2 regions of the Burkholderia sp. 22313 genome follow, and region 2 is predicted to be linked to the other one. Evidence: predicted binding sites of a transcription regulator. Region 2 holds the regulator's gene; the other holds the start of a gene.
The links. The regulator LexA, encoded in region 2, represses DNA repair genes until DNA is damaged. The targets are predictions, from matches to a motif close to ACTGTATNNNNATACAGT.
Positions count from the first base shown of each region.

Region 1: a site for LexA is predicted at 1,951-1,968, ahead of recA (recombinase RecA). Genes of this name have one in related genera too.

Region 1 is NZ_JBQEON010000014.1:2,478-6,894, reverse strand. Features, by position in the region: gene ACTJKF_RS13620 (sensor histidine kinase) at 1-1,110, opposite strand, end outside; gene ACTJKF_RS13615 (response regulator) at 1,128-1,853, opposite strand; gene recA (recombinase RecA) at 2,044-3,114, shown strand; gene recX (recombination regulator RecX) at 3,114-3,983, shown strand; gene ACTJKF_RS13600 (DUF2889 domain-containing protein) at 4,130-4,417, shown strand, end outside.
Region 2 is NZ_JBQEON010000008.1:135,631-140,047, reverse strand. Features, by position in the region: gene ACTJKF_RS09295 (hypothetical protein) at 1-135, opposite strand, end outside; gene ACTJKF_RS09290 (universal stress protein) at 134-631, shown strand; gene ACTJKF_RS09285 (DUF2939 domain-containing protein) at 737-1,453, opposite strand; gene ACTJKF_RS09280 (hypothetical protein) at 1,483-1,821, opposite strand; gene lexA (transcriptional repressor LexA) at 1,848-2,495, opposite strand; gene ACTJKF_RS09270 (sulfate ABC transporter substrate-binding protein) at 2,760-3,797, shown strand; gene cysT (sulfate ABC transporter permease subunit CysT) at 3,948-4,417, shown strand, end outside.

The DNA.
Region 1 (4,417 bases), on a different contig from region 2:
CTGCACCCAGTCGCGCACCGCGCGGCGCGCCAGCGAGCCGATCTCGACCGGCTCGAACGTCAGCCCGCTCGCGCGGTTCTCGGCGCGGGCGAGCGCGAGCAGTTGCGTGACGAGCCGCGCCGCCTGCTCGGAGCTCGTCGCGATCTGCTCGAGCGAGCGCTGCACGTCGGGCGGCACGGGGTGGCGCAACGCGAATTCGGCCTGCGTGCGCAACCCCGCGAGCGGCGTTTTCATCTGGTGCGCGGCGTCGGCGATGAAGCGCTTTTGCAGCGCCATGTTCTGTTCGAGGCGCGCGAGCAGGTCGTTGAACGACGTGACGAGCGGCTCGATCTCCGGTGGCGCGCGCTGCGCCTCGACGGGCGACAGGTCGTCGGGCCGCCGCGCGCGGATGTGCGCCTGCAGCGCGTTGAGCGGCGCGAGCCCGCGCGACAGCCCGAACCAGACGAGCAGGATCGCGAGCGGCAGGATCACGAATTGCGGCAGGATCACGCCCTTGATGATGTCGTTCGCGAGCGCGTTGCGCTTGTCGAGCGTCTCGCCGACCTGCACGAGCACGGGCTGCGTGCTGCTCGACTCCGGCAGCGCGACAGTGGTATACGCGACGCGCACGTCGTTGCCGCGCAGCAGGTCGTCGCGAAACACGACGACGCCCGGCGGCGGGCGGTCTTCGTCGCGCGGCAGCGGCATGTCGGCCTCGCCCGCGACCAGCTCGCCGCGGGTGCCGAGCACCTGGAAGTAAACGCTGTCGATGTTGTCCGCGCGCAGGAAGTCGCGGGCCTGCTGCGGCAGCGTCAGCTCGGCGACGCCGTTGACCGGATGGATCTGGCGCGCGAGCACGTACGCGTTGGTCTCGAGCGCGCGGTCGAACGGCCCGTTCGCGATCGTCTTCGCGACGAGATAGGTGACGGCGATGCTCATCGGCCACAGCAGCAGGAGCGGCGCGAGCATCCAGTCGAGGATTTCGCCGAACAGCGAGCGCGGGCGCGCGGCTTCGGGCGTGTCGGTTTCGTCGGGCGGCGCGAACGGGTTCTCGTAGCGCGCATCGCGCGCGGCGTCGGCGGCGGACGGTTGCTCGCCGGTCGGATGGCGGGAATGGGCCGGCGTGGCCATCGCGGCGACGGCCGGCTTCAGCGCAGCGGCGTGCCGGCCGCCGCGGGCTGGGGCGCGGCCGTCTCGGCCGGCGCGGGCGCGACTTTCTCGAGGCAGTAGCCGAGGCCGCGCACGGTGGAAATCCGCACGCCGCTCGGCTCGATCTTCTTGCGCAGCCGGTGCACGTACACTTCGATCGCGTTGTTGCTGACTTCCTCGCCCCATTCGCACAGGTGATCGACGAGCTGCTCCTTCGACACGAGCCGGCCGATGCGCTGCAGCAGCACTTCGAGCAGCCCGAGCTCGCGCGCGGACAGGTCGAGCACGCGCTCGTTCGCATACGCGATGCGGCCGACCTGGTCGAATGCGAGCGAGCCGTGGCGCACGACGGTCGGGCCGCCGCCCGCGCCGCGCCGGGTCAGCGCGCGCACGCGTGCCTCGAGTTCGTTGAGCGCGAACGGCTTGGCCATGTAGTCGTCCGCGCCGAGGTCGAGCCCCTTCACGCGCTCGTCGACGCTGTCGGCGGCGGTCAGGATCAGCACGGGGAGATTGGAATTGCGCGCGCGCAGGCGCTTCAGCACGTCGAGCCCGGACATCTTGGGCAGCCCGAGATCGAGGATCAGCAGGTCGAAAGCCTGCATCGACAGCGCGGTATCGGCCTCGACGCCGCTCTTCACGTGGTCGACCGCATAGCCCGATTGGCGGAGTGACCGGGTGAGGCCGTCCGCGAGTATGCTGTCGTCTTCGGCGATGAGAATTCGCATGTTGCTGACCGGTGGCCGGCGGGGCGTTCGCGCCGGCGCGGCTGTCTCCGAAGTTATCCGTGTACAACGCAGCCTGCATTGCGGGCTTGCATAAAACACTGTTTTTTTATACAGTGTCTGCATTCGTGGGCAGCGCTTGAAAGCGGGCGCGCCTCTGACAGACGCTGCTCATCATAGCAAAGGACGATTCATGGAAGATAGCAAGAAGGGCTCCGGGATGACCGCCGAGAAGAGCAAGGCGCTGGCGGCCGCACTCGCGCAGATCGAGAAGCAGTTCGGCAAAGGGTCGATCATGCGGATGGGCGACGGCGAAGTGACCGAAGACATCCAGGTCGTCTCCACGGGCTCGCTGGGTCTCGATATCGCGCTCGGCGTCGGCGGCCTGCCGCGCGGCCGGGTGGTCGAGATCTACGGTCCGGAATCGTCGGGTAAAACCACGCTCACGCTGCAGGTCATCGCCGAACTGCAGAAGCTCGGCGGCACGGCAGCCTTCATCGACGCCGAGCACGCGCTCGACGTCCAATACGCGTCGAAGCTCGGCGTGAACGTGCCGGAACTGCTGATCTCGCAGCCGGACACCGGCGAGCAGGCGCTCGAAATCACCGATGCGCTGGTGCGCTCGGGCTCGATCGACATGATCGTCATCGACTCGGTCGCGGCGCTCGTGCCGAAGGCCGAAATCGAAGGCGAGATGGGCGATTCGCTGCCGGGCCTGCAGGCTCGCCTGATGTCGCAGGCGCTGCGCAAGCTGACGGGTACGATCAAGCGCACGAACTGCCTCGTGATCTTCATCAACCAGATCCGGATGAAGATCGGCGTGATGTTCGGCAACCCGGAAACCACGACGGGCGGCAACGCGCTGAAATTCTATGCGTCGGTGCGTCTCGATATCCGCCGGATCGGCTCGATCAAGAAGAACGACGAGGTGATCGGTAACGAGACCCGCGTGAAGGTCGTCAAGAACAAGGTGTCGCCGCCGTTTCGCGAAGCGATCTTCGACATCCTGTACGGCGAAGGCATTTCGCGTCAGGGCGAGATCATCGATCTCGGCGTGCAGGCGAAGATCGTCGACAAGGCCGGCGCCTGGTACAGCTACAACGGCGAGAAGATCGGCCAGGGCAAGGACAACGCGCGTGAATTCCTGCGCGAGAATCCGGAAATCGCCCGCGAGATCGAGAACCGCATCCGCGAATCGCTCGGCGTCGCCGCGATGCCCGATGGCGCAGTCGACGAAGCCGAGGCGATGGACGAAGAAGAGTGATGGTCGGGCGCCGAGGTCAGGCTGGCGAACCGGAGCCGAGCGACACGCCCGATACGGCGGGTCGCTCCGGCGGGCGAGCCGAATCCTCGGGTGCCAACCGGCGGGGCGCGGGCAGTCAGTCCGCGCATCGCACCGCGACGAGGGCATCCGACGATGCCCTCGTTTCGTTTGAGATTACCGCGCCGGACGATCCGTTCGATGACGACGAATCGTTCGATGCGCACGACCGGTCGCGCCGTCGCGTGTCCGGTGTCTGCTTCCCGGGCGCACGCGCGGCCGATGCCGCGGCGTCGATCAAGGAAGATGTCTATACGCGCAGCAGCCAGCATCCGCGGCGCACGCGCCGTGCGTCCGGCGGTTCCGCCGGTGCTGCTTCTGGCGACACGCCTGGCGCCCCCGAGCGCAAATCATCGAAACCGCCACGTTCGCTGAAGGGCCGCGCGCTCGGCTACCTGTCCCGGCGCGAGTACAGCCGCGCCGAACTCGCACGCAAGCTCGCACCGTACGTCGGCGAGGACGAATCCGTCGAACCGGTGCTCGATGCGCTGGAAAAGGACGGCTGGCTGTCCGATGCGCGCTTTGCCGAGAGTCTCGTGCATCGCCGCGCGTCACGCGTCGGCGTCGCGCGCATCGTCAGCGAACTGAAGCGCCACGCGGTTGGCGACAGTCTTGTCGAAGAGGTGAATGCACAATTGCGCGAGACCGAGTTGACACGCGCGCAGGCTGTCTGGCGCAAGAAATTCGGTGCACTGCCGCAAACGCCCGCCGAGCGCGCGAAGCAGGCGCGCTTCCTTGCTGCGCGCGGCTTCTCGAGCTCGATCATCGTGAAGTTGCTGAAGGTGGGCGACGATTTTCCGATCGACGACTGACCGGTTCGGGCGCGTGCGCTGCGCGCGATTTTGCTGCAATGCAACCGTTTCCGGACAGGCGGGAATACCCGTCGTTGCAGCGGGCTGCCTCAAATACCCAATATGCTAAAATCCACGGGTTTTCCTCTTCGGCCTCAACCTCCAGCATGCCGCTATCCGAGCCCGTGCCCCGTCAGTTGCGACATCGACGCGCAATCCGAGCGGAAGCCTACGAGCGCGGCGACGGCTTGTGGGACATCGAAGCCTGCCTGACCGACCACAAGCCGCGCGATGTCGCGCTTGCGTCGGGCATCCGGCCCCAGGGCCTGCCGATCCACGAACTCTGGCTGCGCGTGACTATCGATCGAGACCTCAATGTCGTCGACGCTGAAGCGTCTTCGGAATGGGTTCCTTATCCCGGTCACTGTCAATCCGCCCCTCCTGCCTATCGGGCC
Region 2 (4,417 bases):
CGTGCACGGATCGTGCACTGCATCATCGCCGACGCGCCCCGCGTGGCGAATCAGCGTTTTCCATCCCTTGCGTCCGGAATTGCGGCGCACCATGATGAGTGCATAGCGCACGTAGTCGCGATAGGGAGGTTTCATGGCTAGCTACAACAAGATTTTGCTGTGCTACGACGGCACGCTCGAAGGACGCAAGGCATTGCGCTGTGGCGCCAATCTCGCGATGGATCTGAAGGCGGAAACGCATTTGCTGTCGGTCGTCGACATGCGCTCGAGCATCGCGCAAAGCGCAGGGCTGCTGACCGACGTCGCCTGCGGCCGTTTCGAGGAAACGGCGCGCGAGATCCTGCAGGAAGGCGTGAACTGGCTGCGCGAGCGCGGCGTTCAGGCGGAAGGCCATTTCGCGTTCGGCTATCCGATCGACGAAATCGCGAATCTCGCGACGGAGATCAAGGCCGACCTCGTCGTTGTCGGCCACCGGTGCCGCAGCGGGTTGTCCAGGTGGTGGATGGGGTCGGGCAATACGCAACTGCTCGATCGCGTGAACTGCAGCATTCTGGTCGCCTGTTCGTCGGCGGAAGAGCAAAAGGCCGAGATCGCGCGCGAACGCGAAGCGGCCACTGCGAACGGCAAGTAACACGGCAAGTCGTGCCGTGATTGCCTGACCGGCTGGGTCGCGCTGCGATTCACGCTGGTCTTGCGCCGTGCCGCAACGGCGGCCTCCATTTCGATCGCGGCACGCTCAGGCGTGCAGATCGATCGCGGACAGCTTCCACGAGAACAGGCCGACACGATGGAAGATCGCCGCATAGCGCGTGCCATCGGCGCTGCGCTGGTAGGTCACGACGAATTCATCGATATTCCGGTAGCCGGCGCTCGTTTGCTGCGGATGGCCTGCATCGCTCGGGCTGGCCGACGCGGGTGCCGATGTGGGTGCCGATGTGGGGGCCGGCGCAGACGCCGCTGACGCGGTGGCGCTGCTGCCCGGTACGGGGAGGCTCGCGGGATTGGCCGGTGGTGTGGCCGGCGCATGGCCCGGCGCATCGCCGGACGGCGGCCCCGACCAGTCGGGCGGCCGTTCGCCCGGATTACCGCGCGGCGGAATGCCGCTCATCAGCGCCGCCACGCCTTCCGGCGTTGCATACGCATCGACCAGCGGGCCGATCAATGCAGAACCGATCAGCGCGCCGATCACCGCGAACGGATTGTCCTTCTTCACCGCGTCGATCCGGCGCATCAACTCTGCCGTGACCTGCTGCTTCAGGCTGATGCGCAGCGACGGAAAATCGACATATTCGCTGACCGCCTGCGCATCGCGCGCGTCGATCGCCGATTTCAGGCGACCGAGCGCGACGTACGGCGACGCGTATGCATAGCCGATCGCCACCAGGGCGGCGACGGCCAGCACGACGATCAGCAGGGGCTTGAGCCGCCGGGCGCGGCTCGAAGATCCAGTCACGATGCCTCCGGTGCGGACAGGTTCCGCAATCAGAGACCGCCGTGTGCGGCCGATCGTTCCTCGTCGATGCAGCGATCGATCATCCGGCACACGGCATCGATCGTTCCGACCATGATCAGGCGCGAGCGGCCGTGATAGACGCGCACCGGCGCACGACGCGCCGGTTCCGCGTGATTGAGGCCGGCATTCAGCGACACCCGCGCGAACGCGGGCAGCGCTGACGGCAGCAGCGACGCCTGCCGTTCAACTGCGACTTCTTGGCTCACCACGGGCGCCGCGGCGGACAGCGGCGCGCAGGGCGTGCGGCCGCGCAGATGACGCAGGCGGCCGAATTGACGGAAAGGCAGCAGACGGGACAGGCGTTCCATGATGTTCTCCTCAGCGAGACCGATTGTCAGAGTTCGCCCGAGCGGATCAGCCCGACGGCGATGCCTTCCAGCGCGAATTCCGCGCTGCCGGCCTTGACGAAGATGTTTTCGTAATCCGGGTTCTCTGCGATCAGCTCGAGGCCGCCGGGCCGGCGCATCAGGCGCTTGACCGTGACGTCGTCGCCGAGGCGGGCGACGATGATCTGGCCGTCCTTCGCTTCCGTGCGCTTCTGCACGGCGAGGAGGTCGCCGTCGAGAATGCCGGCGTCGCGCATCGACAGGCCGCGCACCTTCAGCAGGTAGTCGGGCTTGCTCGTGAACAGCGCGGGATCGCATGCGTAATGCTGGGAGATGTGTTCCTGCGCGAGGATCGGGCTACCGGCCGCGACCCGGCCGACGAGCGGCAGCGACAGTTGCATCAGGCCGGCGTGCGGCAGCGTGAACTGGTGCGGCGCATCGTCGATGCCGAGCAGGCGGATGCCGCGCGACGCGCCGGCGGCCAGCTCGATCACGCCCTTGCGCGCCAGCGCACGGAGGTGCTCCTCGGCCGCATTCGGCGAGCTGAAACCGAGCTCGGCCGCGATCTCGGCACGCGTGGGCGGGAAACCGGAGCGCTCGATCGCGCGGCGGATCAAGTCGAACACTTGCTGCTGACGGGCGGTGAGTTTGGTCATGGCTGAACTGTATGGATAGACAGTGAGCTGTATTTTTATACAGTACTTCGCGAATTTCAAGTGTTACTTGAGGTTCGACGCGATCACGCCGGTTCCGGCGCGATTTCGCGACGTCGAAACGTCGGTTTATCCGCCGCAACCGTCCGTCCCGTCTGCGTTAGCACTTTTGAATATTAAAAAATGAAGAACGATTATTTTTAATCATGTAGCCCGTTCGTTAGACTGGCCCGACATCGCAATACCGACAACACGGGAGAACCAAGGATGGCGAAGCGCAATACGGGGCTGGCGGGCGCAGTGGGCCGCCTGATCGCAACACTCGCGCTGGGCGCGGCGGCGGTACTGGGCGTCGCGACGCATGCGCAGGCCGATACGACGTTCCTGAACGTGTCGTACGACCCGACGCGCGAGCTGTATCAGGACTTCAACCAGGCGTTCGGCAAGGTGTGGAAGGCGAAGACGGGCGAGACGGTCGACTTCAAGCAGTCGCACGGCGGCTCGGGCGCGCAGGCGCGCTCGGTGCTCGACGGCTTGCAGGCCGACGTCGTCACGCTGGCGCTCGCGTACGACATCGACGCGCTCGCCAACAAGGGCCTCGTCAACAAGGACTGGCAAAAGCGCCTGCCGGACAACGCATCGCCGTACACGTCGACGATCGTGTTCCTCGTGCGCAAGGGCAATCCGAAGGGCATCAAGGACTGGGACGACCTGACCAGGCCGGGCATCTCGATCGTCACGCCGAACCCGAAGACCTCGGGCGGCGCGCGCTGGAACTACCTGGCCGCCTGGGCATACGCCGTGCACAAGCCGGGCGGCAACGAGCAGAGCGCGAAGGCGTTCGTGACGAAGCTCTACAAGAACGCCGGCGTGCTCGATTCGGGCGCGCGAGGCGCGACGACGAGCTTCGTGCAGCGCGGGATCGGCGACGTGCTGATCGCATGGGAAAACGAGGCGTTCCTGTCGATCAAGGAATTCGGCACCGACAAGTTCGAGATCGTCGTGCCGTCGGTCAGCATCCTGGCCGAGCCGCCCGTCGCGGTGGTCGACAAGGTGGTCGACAAGAAGGGCACGCGCAAGCTGGCCGAGGCCTACCTGAATTTCCTCTACAGCCCGCAGGGCCAGGAGATCGCGGCGCGCAACTATTACCGTCCGCGTTCGAAGAACGTGCCGGCGGCGCTGACGAAGCAGTTCCCGACGCTGAAGCTGTACACGGTCGACGACACCTTCGGCGGCTGGACGAATGCGCAGAAGACGCATTTCGCGGACGGCGGCGTGTTCGATTCGATCTACAAGCCGCAGTAACCGCGGCCGCATCAGGCAGCAAGCAGCAAGCCATAACGACAGCGGCGCGCCACGACAGCGCGCCGCATCCCCGGCCGGCAGCCGGCGCGAGATTCCCGCGCCGGCGTTCGCGCCGGACCCGTGAGCAGCAACACCCAGCAAGAGCATCCGATGACGACGTACACCTTTCGCAAGCCGAGCGCGCTGCCCGGTTTCGGCGTGACGCTCGGCATCACGGTGGCCTATTTGAGCCTCGTGGTGCTGATTCCGCTCGCCGCCACGTTCCTGAAGACCGCGACCCTGTCGTGGGACCAGTTCGTCACCGCCGTCACGTCGCCGCGCGTCCTCGCGTCGTACCGGCTGACGTTTGCCTCCGCCCTGGGCGGCGCGGCGATCAACGCCGTGTTCGGCTTTCTCGTCGCGTGGGTGCTGGTGCGCTACACGTTCCCGTTCAAGCGCCTCGTCGACGCGATCGTCGACCTGCCGTTCGCGCTGCCGACGTCGGTCGCCGGCATCTCGCTCGCGGCCGTCTATGCGACCAAGGGCTGGGTCGGCCAGTATCTCGCGCCGTTCGGCATCAAGATCGCGTTCACGCCGGTCGGCGTGCTGGTCGCGCTGACCTTCATCGGGCTGCCGTTCGT